Regions from separate parts of the Streptomyces sp. NPDC048361 genome, predicted to be linked through region 2. Evidence: riboswitches for the same ligand, from Rfam matches in the RefSeq annotation. Region 2 holds a riboswitch; the other holds the start of a gene.

Region 1 (7,035 bases), on a different contig from region 2:
AAACGGAATCGGCCGGGGCCGTCGCCCCGGGGGCCCCGGGGGCGCCCGGTGCGCCAGGGGCCGTGCCCGCGAAGAAAGCCGTCCCCCACGCCGTCCGAACACCCAAGCGGAATCAGCCGTATCCGGCCCCTCAGGGGGACATGGGCGCCCGTCGGCCAAGGGGGCGCCCTCGTGGGGACGGGTCGCGGCCCCCTGTCCGCAAGGCCAAGCGGAACCAGCCGTGCCGGGGTGGCCCGGGCGGGGCGGGTGTCACATGAGGGGGGTGAGGAAGCGGCGCAGGGTTTCTTCGTAGCCGGCCGGGTCGGCGTTCCACATCGAGGCGTGCGGGGCGTCGGGGACGGTGTGCAGGGTGATCAGTTCCGGGCGGCGGTCGGCCAGTTGACGTGAGGGGCCCCAGGGGGCGAGCGCGTCGTCGGGGCCGTGGAAGAGCAGCGTCGGGACGCGCAGGGCCTCGGGGTCGACGGCTTCCCGGAGCCGGTCGCCGTGGAGGCCGGTGCGGCCCTGGGCGGCGCGGACGGCGAGCGGGAGCAGCGCGCCGGGGGTGCCGTTGGCGGAGGCGAGGGCGCGCAGCGTGAACTCCCAGTCCAGGACCGGCGAGTCGAGGACGACGCCGCTGATGCGGTCGCGCTGCGCGCAGTGCGCGGCGGCGTGCAGGGCCATCGTGGCGCCGGTGGACCAGCCGTGCAGGATGACCTGGCGGGCCCCGGAGCGCAAGGCGTAGCGGATCGCCGCGTCGAGGTCGCGCCACTCGGAGTCGCCAAGGTGGCCGAGGCCGTCCGGGGAGCGGGGCGCGCCCTCGTCGCCGCGGTAGGAGAGGGCGAGCACGGGGAGCTGCTGGCGGTGCAGGAACTCCAGGACGTTGAGCGGGTGTTCGCGGGTGGTGCCGAGGCCGTGCACGGCGATCACCCAGGTGGTGCGTGGCGCGGGCACCAGCCAGGCGGGCAGCGGCCCCAGCTCGGCCGGGATCTCCACGTCCCGGTACTCGATGCCGAGGGCGGTGCTCGGGGTGCCGTGGTGCACCTGGGGTGTGAGGGCGACCCGGTCGCCCGCGACGAGGACGCCGCGGGTGACGCGCTCGAGGCGGCGTACGACCGTGTCGGCGGTGTGCGGGGCCCGGTCGAGTACGTCGCCGACGACGGCGTGGACCCCGTCGCCCTCCAGGCCGTAGGTCCCCGGCCGCAGCGCCGAGAGCGAGCGGGTCAGCGTGATGGTGCCGGGTTCCGTGGCGTGCACGGTGATCCGGCGGTCGGCGGGCAGCGGCCGGCCTGGCGGCGCCTTGAGGGCGGCGTCGCTGGCGTAGCGTCCGGCGACGACTGCTGCCGCGCCGACGCCGAGCAGTGTGGTGACGGCCGCGGCCGTCTTCGTAGCGGGGCGCACCTGCCCAGTCTCGGGGCGAAGCCGCCCGGGTGCCAGTGGGCGGGGCCGTAGAGATCGTGGATCACCGGGTCAGAGGAGTCCGGTGGCGGCCGAAGAGCGCGTGGGGCGGCCCGGGCTCAGGGCTGTCCGTAGCCGCTCAGCCGGCGGGCCACTTCGTCGAGCTGTGCGGGGCTGAGCAGGGACGGGGTGCGGCCGGGCAGGGTGGCGGCGGTGAGCCAGAGCCGGCACATCCACTCCAGTTGGGCGGTGCGGTCGTAGGCCTGGTCGAGGCCGGCGCCGTAGGTGACGGTTCCGTGGTTCTGGAGGAGGCATCCGGTGCGGCCCTCCAGGGCCTTCAGCATGTTCTGGGCCAGTGCCTCGCTTCCGTACACGGCGTACGGGGCGACGCGGACCGGGCCGCCGAGCGCGGCCGCCATGTAGTGGATCAGCGGGAGTTCGGGCACCAGGGTGGAGACGGCGGTGGCGTGCACGGCGTGGGTGTGGACGACGGCGAGGGCGTCGGTGGTGCGGTACACGGCGAGGTGCATCGGGAGTTCGCTGGTGGGCCGCAGCGCGCCCACGACCTGGCGGCCTTCGAGGTCGACGGCGATGGTGTCGGCGGGCCCGAGCCGGTCGTAGGGGACGCCGGTCGGCGTGACGAGGACGAGTTCGCCGACCCGGACCGACACATTGCCCGATGTTCCGACCACCAGCCCTTCGGCCGCGGTCCTGCGCGCGGTGTCGACCAATTGGGCCCATGCCGCGGCGATGGCCGCCTCGTTGTCGCTCATGAGACTGATCCTGCCAGGGCGGACGCGTCCCACGGACGGGCCGGGAAGCGATCGTCCACTAGCCTCTGCACGTTTGGGTCCGTACACCGCAATTCGGGGGAAATCCATGGTTCGGGACCAGGGTCCGCTCGCCCGCCTCAGCCGCGCGCGGGCCGCGCTCGCACTGCGCCTGGCGGCCCTCGCGCTGGGCTGTACGGCCCTCACCGCGCTCGCGGCGCCGCACGGTGCGTCGGCGCAGGACAAGCCCGCCGGCCATGACGTCTCCTCGCACCAGCGGAGCGTCGACTGGGCCGCCGCGAAGAGCCGTGGGGCGACCTTCGTGTACGTGAAGGCAACCGAGTCGACGACCTACCGCAACCCGTTCTTCGGGCAGCAGTACGACGGCGCCCGGCGGGTGGGCCTGATCCGGGGCGCCTATCACTTCGCGGTGCCCGACCAGTCCTCGGGCCGGGCGCAGGCGGCGTTCTTCGCGGCCAACGGGGGCGGCTGGCGGGGTGACGGCTGGACCCTGCCGCCCGCGGTCGACCTGGAGCACAACCCGTACGGCAAGGACGCCAGGGGCGGCAGCGGCGACACCTGCTACGGGCTGAGCCCCGCCGAGATGACCGACTGGGTCGCCGGGTTCAGCGACGAGGTGCGGCTGCGCACCGGCCGCCGTCCGGTGATCTACACGACCACGGCGTGGTGGAACCGGTGCACCGGCCACAGCACAGCCTTCGCCGCCGACCACCCCCTGTGGCTCGCCCGGTACGCCGTCGCGCCCGGCGCGCTGCCCGCGGGCTGGTCGTACTGGACGGTGTGGCAGCACGCCAATGGCGGCGGAGCCCTGCCGGGTGACCAGAATCTCTTCAATGGGACTTTTGCGCAGTTGAAACGGTTCGCGGCCGGGCGCTGAACGGCCCCCGGCGGACCGGGGCGGCGCGGGAACCGGCCACGGTCACCAGTGCGCCCGCCCCAGTTCATCTTCCGTTCATTCAGGTTACTTACGTTCGTCCCGCCACTGACGTCGAACGATTGCCTGGGTAAATGGAACACATCACGCTGCTGCTCGCGATTGTGATCGTGACAGCTCTAGTGTTCGATTTCACGAACGGTTTCCACGACACCGCCAACGCGATGGCCACCACCATCTCGACCGGCGCCCTGAAGCCCAAGACGGCGGTCGCCATGTCCGCCGCGCTCAACCTGGTCGGCGCGTTCCTGTCGGTGGAGGTCGCCAAGACGATCTCCGGCGGGATCATCGACGAAAAGGGAATCCGCACCGAGGTCATCTTCGCTGCCCTGGTCGGTGCCATCCTCTGGAATCTCCTGACCTGGCTGCTCGGGCTGCCCTCCAGCTCCTCCCACGCCCTGTTCGGCGGCCTCATCGGCGCCGCGGTCATGTCGGCCGGCTGGTCCTCGGTCCACGGCTCCACCGTCGTCACCAAGGTGCTGCTCCCGGCCGTGGCCGCCCCGATCGTCGCGGGCATCGCCGCGATGCTGGCCACCAGGCTCACGTACCGGCTCAACCGGAACACCGCCGACAAGGCCACCGCCAAGGGGTACCGCGCCGGGCAGATCGCATCGGCCGGCCTGGTCTCGCTCGCCCACGGCACCAACGACGCCCAGAAGACGATGGGCATCATCACCCTCGCCCTGGTCACCGCCGGGGTGCTGCACCCCGGCGCGAACCCCCCGCTGTGGGTCATCGTCTCGGCCGGTCTGGCCATCGCGATGGGCACCTACCTCGGCGGCTGGCGCATCATCCGCACCATGGGCAAGGGCCTCACCGAGTTGCGTCCGCCGCAGGGCTTCGCCGCCCAGACCGGCGCGGCGACCGTCATCCTCGCCTCCTCGCACATCGGCTTCTCGCTCTCCACCACCCAGGTCTGCTCGGGCTCGGTCATGGGCGCCGGCATCGGCCGCAAGGGCGGAGTGGTCCGCTGGTCCACCGCGACCCGCATGGCCGTCGCCTGGATCCTGACGCTGCCGGCCGCCGGACTCGTCGGCGCGGGCGCGGAGTTCCTCACCCAGCAGGGCCCCTGGGGCATCGCCGCCGTCGCGCTCCTCCTGATCGCCGGCTCGGGCATCATCTGGAAGCTGTCGCGCCGCCAGCCGGTCGACGCCCACAACGTCACCGCCGACGACGCCCCCGTGGCCGAGCCCGCCGGTGTCATCACCACCGCCATCGCCGCGGTCAGCCCGCCGCCCACCGGTCTGGCGCTCGCGTCGACCGACCTCAGGGCCACGATCCAGGCCCCGGCCCCCGCCGACCCGCCCACTCCGGCGGCGGTCTGACTCGGTCGCTCCGGCCAGCTAAGGAATCCTCATGCACATCGACTGGGCAGCTCTTGGCTCCGTCTTCGGCGTCAGCCTCGCGGTGACCGTCGGCCTGGTGGGCCTGTTCACCCTCGGCATCGTCGGCCTCACCAAGCGGGAGGCCGCGGCCTCCGGCACCGCGGGCAACGTGGCGATGGCCCGCACCGGGGCGTACGCCTGCTTCGCGCTCTGCGCGGCGGCCGTGGCGTACGGGATCTACCTGATCGTCGCCTGACCCGCGGGCGTCGTCAGACGCCTGATCCGCGGGTGACAGCCACCTGACCCGCGGACATCAGTCACCTGACCCGCGGGCATCGGTCGCCCGACCCGCACGCCCCACCCGAACCGCCCCGTGGCCCGCGCCGCGGGGCGGTTCGCTGTGGTGCCGGGCACTCTCTCGCGCCGCAGGTCAACGGCAAGTTGACGGCTGTTCTCGGGGCGTGGTGGACTGCACCGGCCAGCTACGGCGGCAGAAGAGGAAGCCGGTGCGAATCCGGCGCGGTCCCGCCACTGTCACCGGGGAGCGATCCCCGCGAGCCAGGAACTCTCACCGCCGGTCACGTCGAACCAGGGCGCGGACACCCTGAGTGAGGACATACCGCCATGCGCGCCTGCCCGTTGAGACCTTCCGGCCCGTGCCGCTCCGCCCTGGCGCGCTGAGCATGCGAGCCGACCGCACCTTCGTCTACGGCGCGACCGCCGGACTCATCGGCGACCTCCTGCTCGGCGACCCGCGCCGCGGCCATCCCGTCGCCGCGTTCGGCCGGGCGGCCGGCGCCGTCGAACGCGCCCTGTGGCGCGACCACCGCGGCTGGGGCGCCCTGCACACCGCCGTGTGCGCGGGCGGCGCCGCGGGCGCCGCGGCCCTGCTCTCCCGTGCCGTACGCGACCGTTCCGTCGCGGCCGCCGCGCTGACCGCGGCCGCCACCTGGAGCGTGGTGGGCGGCACCTCGCTCGGCCGCGAGGCGCGGGCCATCGGGGCCGCACTCGCCGCGGGCGATGTGGACGCGGCGCGGGAGCGCCTGCCGCACCTGTGCGGACGCGACCCGCACTCCCTGGACGCCGACGGCGTCGCGCGCGCCGTGGTCGAGTCCGTCGCCGAGAACACCTCCGACGCGGTCGTCGGCGCCCTGGTGTGGGGCGCGCTCGCGGGCGTGCCGGGCCTCGTGGGCTTCCGCGCGGTCAACACCCTCGATGCGATGGTCGGGCACAAGTCGGCCAAGTACCGCCGGTACGGCTGGGCCTCGGCACGCCTGGACGACGTGATGGGCTGGCCGGGCGCCCGCCTCACCGCCGCCCTCGCCGCGCTCGCGGGGCCCGACTCCAGGGGCGCGGTACGGGCCTGGCGCACCGACGCGGGCCGGCACCCGAGCCCCAACGCGGGCCCGGTGGAAGCCGCGTTCGCGGGGGCGCTCGGCGTGCGGCTCGGCGGCACGCTCTCCTACGCGGGACGGGTCGAGCACCGGCCGGTCCTGAACACGGCGGGCCGCGCCGTCGAAGTCGCGGACATCGAACGGGCGGTACGGCTCTCACGCACGGTGGGCTGGCTGACGCTGGCCGGCGCCGTGGTCGCGCGAGCCGCTGTGAGGAGGGGACGTACATGGGTGGCGGGCTGCTGATCGCGGGCACCACATCGGACGCCGGCAAGAGCGTCGTCACGGCCGGGATCTGCCGCTGGCTGGTGCGCCGGGGCGTCAAGGTGGCCCCCTTCAAGGGGCAGAACATGTCGCTGAACTCGTTCGTGACGCGCGAGGGCGCGGAGATCGGCCGGGCGCAGGCGATGCAGGCGCAGGCGGCCCGGGTGGAGCCGACCGCCCTGATGAACCCGGTGCTGCTCAAACCCGGCAGCGACCGCTCCAGCCAGGTCGTCCTGATGGGCAGGCCGGTGGGCGAGTTGAGCGCCCGCGGGTTCTTCGGCACGTCCGGCGGGCCGTCCGCCGGGAAGGCACTGGGCGGAGGGCGCCGAGAGGCGCTCCTCGGCCCCGTGCTGGACTGCCTCGCGGAGCTCCGGACAACGTATGACGCCGTGATCTGCGAGGGGGCGGGCAGCCCGGCGGAGATCAATCTGCGGCGCACCGACATCGTCAACATGGGCATCGCGCGGGCCGCCCGGCTGCCCGTCGTCGTGGTCGGCGACATCGACCGGGGCGGGGTCTTCGCCTCGTTCTTCGGCACCACGGCGCTGCTGAGCCCCGAGGACCAGGCGCTGGTCGCGGGGTACGTCGTCAACAAGTTCCGCGGCGATGTGACGCTCCTGGAGCCCGGCATCGAGATGCTGCGCGGCCTCACCGGACGGCACACCTACGGGATCCTGCCCTACGCCCACGGCCTCGGCATCGACGAGGAGGACGGCCTGCGTGTCTCGATGCGCGGAACCGTACGCGAGTCGGTGGTGGCACCGCCCGTGGGCGAGGACGTGCTGCGGGTCGCGGTGTGCGCGGTGCCGCTGATGTCCAACTTCACCGATGTGGACGCACTCGCCGCCGAACCCGGCGTCGTCGTGCGGTTCGTGGACCGGCCCGAGGAGCTCACCGACGCCGACCTCGTGGTGGTGCCCGGCACCCGCGGCACCGTCCGCGCCCTGGAGTGG
Region 2 (7,035 bases):
GCGCAGGCCGTAGACCAGGTCGTCGTAGCGGGGTTCGGCGGCGACGATCTGGATGCCGGGGACGTTTTCGCGCAGGTAGCGGCCGACGCCCATCAGCGTTCCGGTGGTGCCGAGGCCCGCCACGAAGTGCGTGATGGAGGGCAGGTCGGTGAGGATCTCGGGGCCCGTGGTGGCGTAGTGGGCGCCCGCGTTGTCCGGGTTTCCGTACTGGTAGAGCATCACCCAGGTCGGGTTCTGCTCGGCCAGCTCCTTCGCGACCCGTACGGCCGTGTTGGAGCCGCCCGCCGCCGGGGACGGCACGATCTCGGCGCCCCACATCGCGAGCAGGTCGCGGCGCTCCTGCGAGGTGTTCTCCGGCATCACGCACACGATGCGATAGCCCTTGAGCTTCGCCGCCATCGCGAGCGAGATGCCGGTGTTGCCGCTGGTCGGTTCGAGAATGGTGCAGCCCGGCGTCAACCGGCCGTCCTTCTCGGCCTGTTCGACCATGTGGAGCGCCGGCCGGTCCTTGATGGAGCCGGTCGGGTTGCGGTCCTCCAGCTTGGCCCAGATCCGCACGTCGTCCGAGGGCGACAGGCGCGGCAGGCGGACCAGCGGGGTGTTGCCGACCGCGGCGAGAGCGGAGTCGTAGCGCATGTCAGACAGCGCCGCCCGCGACCGCGGGGAGGATCGTGACGTTGTCGCCGTCGGCCAGCTTGGTGTCGATGCCGTCGAGGAAGCGGACGTCCTCGTCGTTGAGGTACACGTTCACGAAGCGGCGCAGGTTGTCGCCGTCCACGATGCGCTCGCGGATGCCGGTGTGCCGGGCGTCGAGGTCGTGGAACAGGTCGGCGAGGGTGGCGCCGTTGCCCTCGACCGCCTTGGCGCCGTCGGTGTAGGTGCGGAGGATGGTCGGGATGCGGACCTCGATGGCCATGGCGTGGGCTCCTGATCGGAAGGACGTCGGAAGGGAGAGGCAGGGGGCGCGGCCCGGGTCCGCGCACCGCGCGCCCTGGGGCGTGCGGGTGGTGCGTTGGTTCTTCGGTGCGGGGCGCCGCGGCGTCAGAGGGCGGCGGCGCGGGCCGTACAGATCGCGCTGGCGAGGCGGCACAGGTCGACGTGCAGCCGCGCCACGAGCAGCAGGGCGGGGCCACTGCTCGGCGTCTCGTCGCTCACGTCGTTCGAAACCATGGGGTCATCGTATAGATTCCCGGTCCGCTTCCCGGAATGTGATCTCGCATACTGGATGGACCTTGCTCAGCATGTGGTCGTGACGGTGGTCGGCGGCAGGTAGACGATGGTGGGGGCGCCGGTGGCCGGGTGGATGTTCACCTCGGCGTCGACCTCGTACACCGCGCGCAGCAGCTCCGCGGTGAGGACCTCCGCGGGCGGGCCCGCCGCGACGATCCGGCCCGCGGCGAGGACGCAGACGCGGTCGCAGTAGTACGCGGCGAGGTTCAGGTCGTGCAGGGCCAGGAGGTTGACCGTGCCCAACTCCCGGACCAGGGACAGGACTTCGAGCTGGTAGCGGATGTCGAGGTGGTTGGTCGGCTCGTCCAGGACGACGACGTCCGGCTGCTGGACGAGGGCGCGGGCGACCAGGGCGCGCTGGCGCTCGCCGCCGGACAGGGACGGGAAGGGGCGGCCGGCGAGGTCCGCGATGCCGACGCGGGCGAGGGCTTCGCGTACGAGGGCGCGGTCGGCGGCGGTGTCGGCCTCCCAGAAGCGGTGGTGCGGGGAGCGGCCCATGGCGACGATCTCGCGCACGCTCAGTTCGATGCCGCCGGCGTCGGCGTCCTGCGGGACGGTCGCTATGCGGCGGGCGCGGGCCTTGGCCGGCAGGGCGTGCAGATCGGCGCCGTCCAGCAGGACGCGTCCGGTGGTGGGACGCAGCGTGGCGTAGACGCAGCGGAGCAGGGTGGTCTTGCCGCTGCCGTTGGGGCCGACCAGGCCGATGGTCTCGCCGTCGGCGGCGTCCAGGGTGATGTCGTGCAGGAGGGTGCGGCCCTGGGGCGTGGTGTACGTGAGGGACTCGGCGCGCAGGGTCGTCATGCGGGGGCGCTTTCCGTGCGGGCGCCGCGCGGCGACTCGGTGCTCAGGGACGTCGTGCGGGGCCGCCTTCCGCGCCGCGACTCGGCGCGCAGGGTCGTCATGCCGGGCCGCCTTCCGTGCGGGCGCCGCGGCCGCGCAGCATCCACAGGAAGAACGGGCCGCCGGTGAGCGCGGTGAGCACGCCGACGGGTATGTCCTGGGGTGCGGCGACGGTGCGGGCGGCGAGGTCGGCGACGACGAGGAAGGCGGCGCCGCCGAGTGCCGCGACGGGGAGCAGGGTGCGGTGGGCGGCGCCGACGGCCATGCGGGCGGCGTGCGGAACCATCAGGCCGACGAAGCCGATCGCCCCGGTGTACGCGACGAGGACACCGGTGAGCAGGGAGGTGAGGACGAAGGCGGCGGCGCGGAAGCGGCCCGCGTCGAGGCCGAGCACGGTGGCGCCCTCCTCGCCGACGAGCAGCAGGTCCAGGGGGCGGGCCAGGGTGATCAGGACGAGGGTGCCGAGGACGAGGGCGGTGGCGGGCAGGGCGAGCATGGACCAGCGGGCGCCGCCGAGTCCGCCGAGCGTCCAGTGCAGCACTTCCTGTACGTGCTCGGCGCGGGCGGAGGTGACGAGGATCAGGCTGGTGAGCGCCGACAGGACGTAGGAGACGGCGACCCCGGCGAGGACCAGGCGGCCGCCGGTCATCGAGCCGGCGCGCCGGGCGAGGGCGTAGACGAGGACGAGGGCGGCGAGCGCGCCCGCGAAGGCGGCGGCGGGCAGGGCGACGGTGGTGGCGAGGCCCGCGCCGGCTCCGAGGACGATGACGGCGACGGCTCCGGCGGACGCGCCGCTGGAGACGCCGAGCAGGAACGGGTCGGCGAGGGGGTTGCGGACGAGGGCCTGGAGGGTGGTGCCGATGACGGCGAGCCCGGCGCCGGTGACCGCGCCGAGCACGACGCGGGGTGCCCGGACCTCCAGGACGATCGTGCGGTACGGGCCGGGTTCGGCGGCGCCGGTGACGATGGCCAGGACATCGCCGGCCGGTATCCGCACCGAGCCGAGCGCGAGCCCGGCGGTGGCCGCGGCCAGGAGCACGAGGGTGAGTCCGCCGAGCAGCGCGGGGTAGCGCAGGCGCGGGGTCACGGCCGCGCCTCTTGGGCCCCGATCCGGCTCACCGTGGCTCTGCGCCGCCCCGCTCGGTGTGCGTCGCGGTGAGCCCGTGTTCAGGGGCTCCCTCACTCCCCCGTTCCCGCCCCCGCCGTCGCGGAGAGCTGCGGTGCGCGGTGAGCCCGTGTTCGGGAGCTCGTTCACGCCCCCGCCCCCGCCCCCGCCGTCGCGGAGAGCTGTGTCGCCAGCTTCGCCACCGCGTCCGGCGCCCGAACGCCCGTCACCATGTCGGACAGGGGCAGGACCGCGAACCGGTTGTTCTTGACGGCGGGGACGGACGCCAGGGCCGGGTCGTCGCGCAGGCGCTTCTTCTTGGCCTCCACGCTCGTGCCGCCGTAGTCCAGGATCAGGATGGTCTCGGGGGCGCGGGCCACCACGTTCTCCCAGCTCGCGTCGCCGAACGACTTCGTCCTGAGGTCGTCCGCGACGACGTTGCGGCCGCCCGCCCGCGTCACGATGTCGTTGCCGATGCCCTTGCCGCCGAGGGTGAACGCCGTCGCGTCGCCGCTGTCGTAGACGAAGACCGGCACCGGCGGCGCGCCCGTGCGGGCCACTTTCGCGTTGGTGGCCTCGGCCGCCTTCACCCAGCTTTCCGCCCGGTCGGGCACGCCGAAGGTGCGGCCGACCTCGCGGACCTCCTCGTACACGTCGTTCATCGTGGTCGCCGCGCCCTTGGGGCAGTTCTCCACGTTGAGACGGGAGTTGATGCCGCTCTTGGCGAGGGCTTCGCGGCCGCGGCCCTCGTTCGCGGCGAAGGCGGAGGCGTAACCGCCGTAGACGTAGTCCGGGTTGACGGACAGGAGCTTCTCGTAGGAGGGGTATGCGGCGGCCAGGACCGGGACCGTGCGGTAGTCCGCCGCGTACTTCGACAGCACCTTGTCGTCCAAGTAGGCGGTCCCGGCGAGGGACTTGACGAGGCCCAGCTCCAGCATCACCTCGGTGGCGTGCTGGTTCATCGTCACCGCCCGCTTCGGGGGCGCGGTGTATGTCGTCGTCACCCCGCAGTTGGTGACCGTGTACGGGAAGCCGGGGGCGGGACCGCCCGCGGCCTCGGGTCGCGCGGGCGAGGTGCACGCGGCGAGCGGGAACAGCAGGGCGGCGGCGAGTGCCGCGCGGCGCCAGAGCATGGCCGAGCTCCTCCAAGGGGATTTCCACGTCCCCTGTCGATGGGAGAAGGCGGCAGGCCAGTTCCTGGCTTCCGGCGCCGAGGGGTGTCCTCGGCGCCGGTCACAGTGGCGGGACCGTGCCGGATTCGCACCGGCTTCCTGGGTCCTGCCGCCCCGTGATCGAAGGTGCGCACGGACGGCGAAGGTGCGCACAGCCGGCGGCCGTGCGCACGGACAGAACGCGCGCATGCACAGTATGCGCGAAATCCGCCCGTACGCGTATTCGTCAGTAGGCCTCTACGACCCTTACATCTTCCTCAGTGATCACGCCGTCCACGATGCGGTAGGAGCGGAACTGGAACTCGCCCGCGCCGTCCGTGTCCGCCGTCGACACCAGGACGTAGTGCGCGCCGGGCTCGTTGGCGTACGTCACGTCGGTGCGGGAGGGGTAGGCCTCGGTCGCGGTGTGGGAGTGGTAGACGATCACCGGCTCCTCGTCGCGGTCGTCGAGGTCGCGGTAGAGCTTGAGGAGGTCCTGCGAGTCGAACTCGTAGAACGTGGGCGAGCGGGCCGCGTTCAGCATCGGGATGAAGCGCTCGGGGCGGCCGGTGCCGGCCGGGCCCGCGACCACACCGCACGCCTCGTCGGGGTGGTCGGCGCGGGCGTGCGCCACGAGCTGGTCGTACAGGGCCTGGGTGAGGGTCAGCATGTCGGCAAGGATAAGCAGACGGGCCGTCCCGTATCGAGGTGCGATACGGAACGGCCCGCATGGTGAGAACCTGCTGGTCAGAGCTTCAGCGGCGGCTCAGGCGCGCTTGGCGAACGCCTTGTTCTCGGGGTTCTTGGCCTTGAGGACCAGGTAGGAGACGCCGAGGATCAGGGCCCACAGCGGCGCGCAGTACAGCGAGACGCGGGAGTCCTTGTCGATGCCCATCATCACGATGACCATGAAGATGAAGAGCAGTGCGAACCAGCTGGTGTACGGGGCGCCGGGGGCGCGGAAGGTGGACTGCGGCAGTTCGCCGCGGTCGGCCTTGGCGCGGTAGCGGATCTGGCAGACCAGGATCATGATCCAGGCCCACATGCCGGAGATGGTGGCGAAGGAGACCACGTAGTCGAAGGCCTTGCCGGGCGCCACGTAGTTGATCCACACGCCGACCAGCATGAGCGCGGCGGAGACCGAGGTGCCGACCAGCGGGGTGCCGGACTTGGTGAGCTTGGTGAAGACCTTCGGGCCCTGGCCGTTGAGCGCGAGGTCGCGCAGCATGCGGCCGGTGGAGTACATGCCCGAGTTGCAGGAGGAGAGCGCGGCGGTCAGCACGACGAAGTTGACGATGGCCGCGCCGATGCCGAGGCCCATCTTCTGGAAGGCGGCGACGAAGGGGCTGACACCGGGCTGGAACTCGTGCCACGGGACGACCGAGAGGATCATGATCAGGGCGCCGATGTAGAAGACGGCGATGCGCCACGGCACGGTGTTGATGGCCTTGGGCAGCGTCTTCTCGGGGTCCTTGGACTCGCCGGCGGTCACACCGACCAGCTCGACGGCGAGGAAGGCGAACATCACGATCTGGAGCGTCATCAGCGTGCCGCCGATGCCCTTGGGGAAGAACCCGCCGTCACTCCACAGGTTGGCGACGGTGGCGGTGTCCGCGGCGTCGGAGAAGCCGACGGTGAGGATGCCGGCGCAGATCAGGATCATGCCGACGATGGCGGTCACCTTGACCATCGAGAACCAGAACTCCAGCTCACCGAAGAGCTTCACGGAGATGAGGTTCACCGCGTACAGGACCAGCGTGAAGATGAGCGCGTAGGCCCACTGCGGGAAGCTCTTGTGGGTCCAGAAGGACATGTACTGGGCGGCAGCGGTCACTTCGGTGATGCCGGTGACGACCCAGAAGAGCCAGTACGTCCAGCCGGTCACATAGCCCCAGAACGGGCCGACGAACTCGCGGGCGTACTCCGAGAAGGAGCCCGACACCGGGCGGTACATGAGCAGCTCGCCGAGGGCGCGCATGATGAAGAAGATGACCAGGCCCGCGATGGCGTAGGCCAGGATGAGGCTGGGGCCGGCCTTCGAGATGGCCTTGCCCGCGCCGAGGAAGAGGCCGGTGCCGATGGCACCGCCGATCGCGATCATCTGGATCTGCCGGGCCCCGAGGCCCCGCTGGTATCCCTCGCCCGAGCCCTCGCCCGGAGCCTGGGCGGTCCCCGCGGCCTCAATGCCGGCAGGACGGTCTCCGTGCTGGTCGACCTGCGCTGAGGTCATGGTGGTGCGCCTTTCTCCATGCTGACCCGCCCGCCTCGTCACGAAGCGTCGGATCAGGTCCTGATCCCCCCGGATGTGGATGGAGTGCCACCGGCGGTCTGCCGGTCGAAGCGCCCCCGGGAACATGGGTGGCGTCCCCGGGTGGTCGTGAAGATTTATCACGGCCTTATGGGTGATCCCCAGCGGGCTTTGTGGCGCAGATCACAGGAAGAAGCGGACAAAGGTTCGTCAATATGACAAAGCAGATCGATGGGGTAACAGGATCGTTATACGGATTTGAGCGTCCGCTGAGCGAACGCTCCTCTTCCGGTCGATCGGTCAGGGCATGAGCGTTTCGATGAGTGTTTCCTGCAACACACCCAGCCACAGATAGGCCATCACCATCGGCTTGCGCGGGTCGTCGTCCGGCAGCCGGTACAGCTCGCCGCTCTCGTCCTCGTCCGTGATCTCCAGACGGGTCGCGATGGTCAGGCGCAGGT

The links. A riboswitch is a leader RNA that binds a small molecule or an ion and turns the genes downstream of it on or off. The one in region 2 is predicted to bind cobalamin.
Region 1: another riboswitch for cobalamin. It lies ahead of AB0D31_RS17660 (cobalamin biosynthesis protein); the one in region 2 lies ahead of AB0D31_RS01370 (ABC transporter substrate-binding protein).

The regions. Positions count from the first base shown of each region.
Region 1 covers NZ_JBEZKW010000027.1:63,885-70,919, forward strand. The annotation lists gene AB0D31_RS17635 (alpha/beta fold hydrolase) at 250-1,377, opposite strand; gene AB0D31_RS17640 (class II aldolase/adducin family protein) at 1,494-2,147, opposite strand; gene AB0D31_RS17645 (lysozyme) at 2,254-3,042, shown strand; gene AB0D31_RS17650 (inorganic phosphate transporter) at 3,174-4,424, shown strand; gene AB0D31_RS17655 (hypothetical protein) at 4,456-4,680, shown strand; cobalamin riboswitch at 4,872-5,013, shown strand; gene AB0D31_RS17660 (cobalamin biosynthesis protein) at 5,108-6,064, shown strand; gene AB0D31_RS17665 (cobyric acid synthase) at 6,046-7,035, shown strand, end outside.
Region 2 covers NZ_JBEZKW010000002.1:39,700-46,734, reverse strand. The annotation lists gene AB0D31_RS01395 (cysteine synthase) at 1-636, opposite strand, end outside; gene AB0D31_RS01390 (MoaD/ThiS family protein) at 638-916, opposite strand; gene AB0D31_RS01385 (putative leader peptide) at 1,042-1,170, opposite strand; gene AB0D31_RS01380 (ABC transporter ATP-binding protein) at 1,237-2,031, opposite strand; gene AB0D31_RS01375 (iron ABC transporter permease) at 2,129-3,157, opposite strand; gene AB0D31_RS01370 (ABC transporter substrate-binding protein) at 3,322-4,308, opposite strand; cobalamin riboswitch at 4,346-4,496, opposite strand; gene AB0D31_RS01365 (M67 family metallopeptidase) at 4,574-4,996, opposite strand; gene AB0D31_RS01360 (amino acid permease) at 5,093-6,556, opposite strand; gene AB0D31_RS01355 (DUF2017 domain-containing protein) at 6,875-7,035, opposite strand, start outside.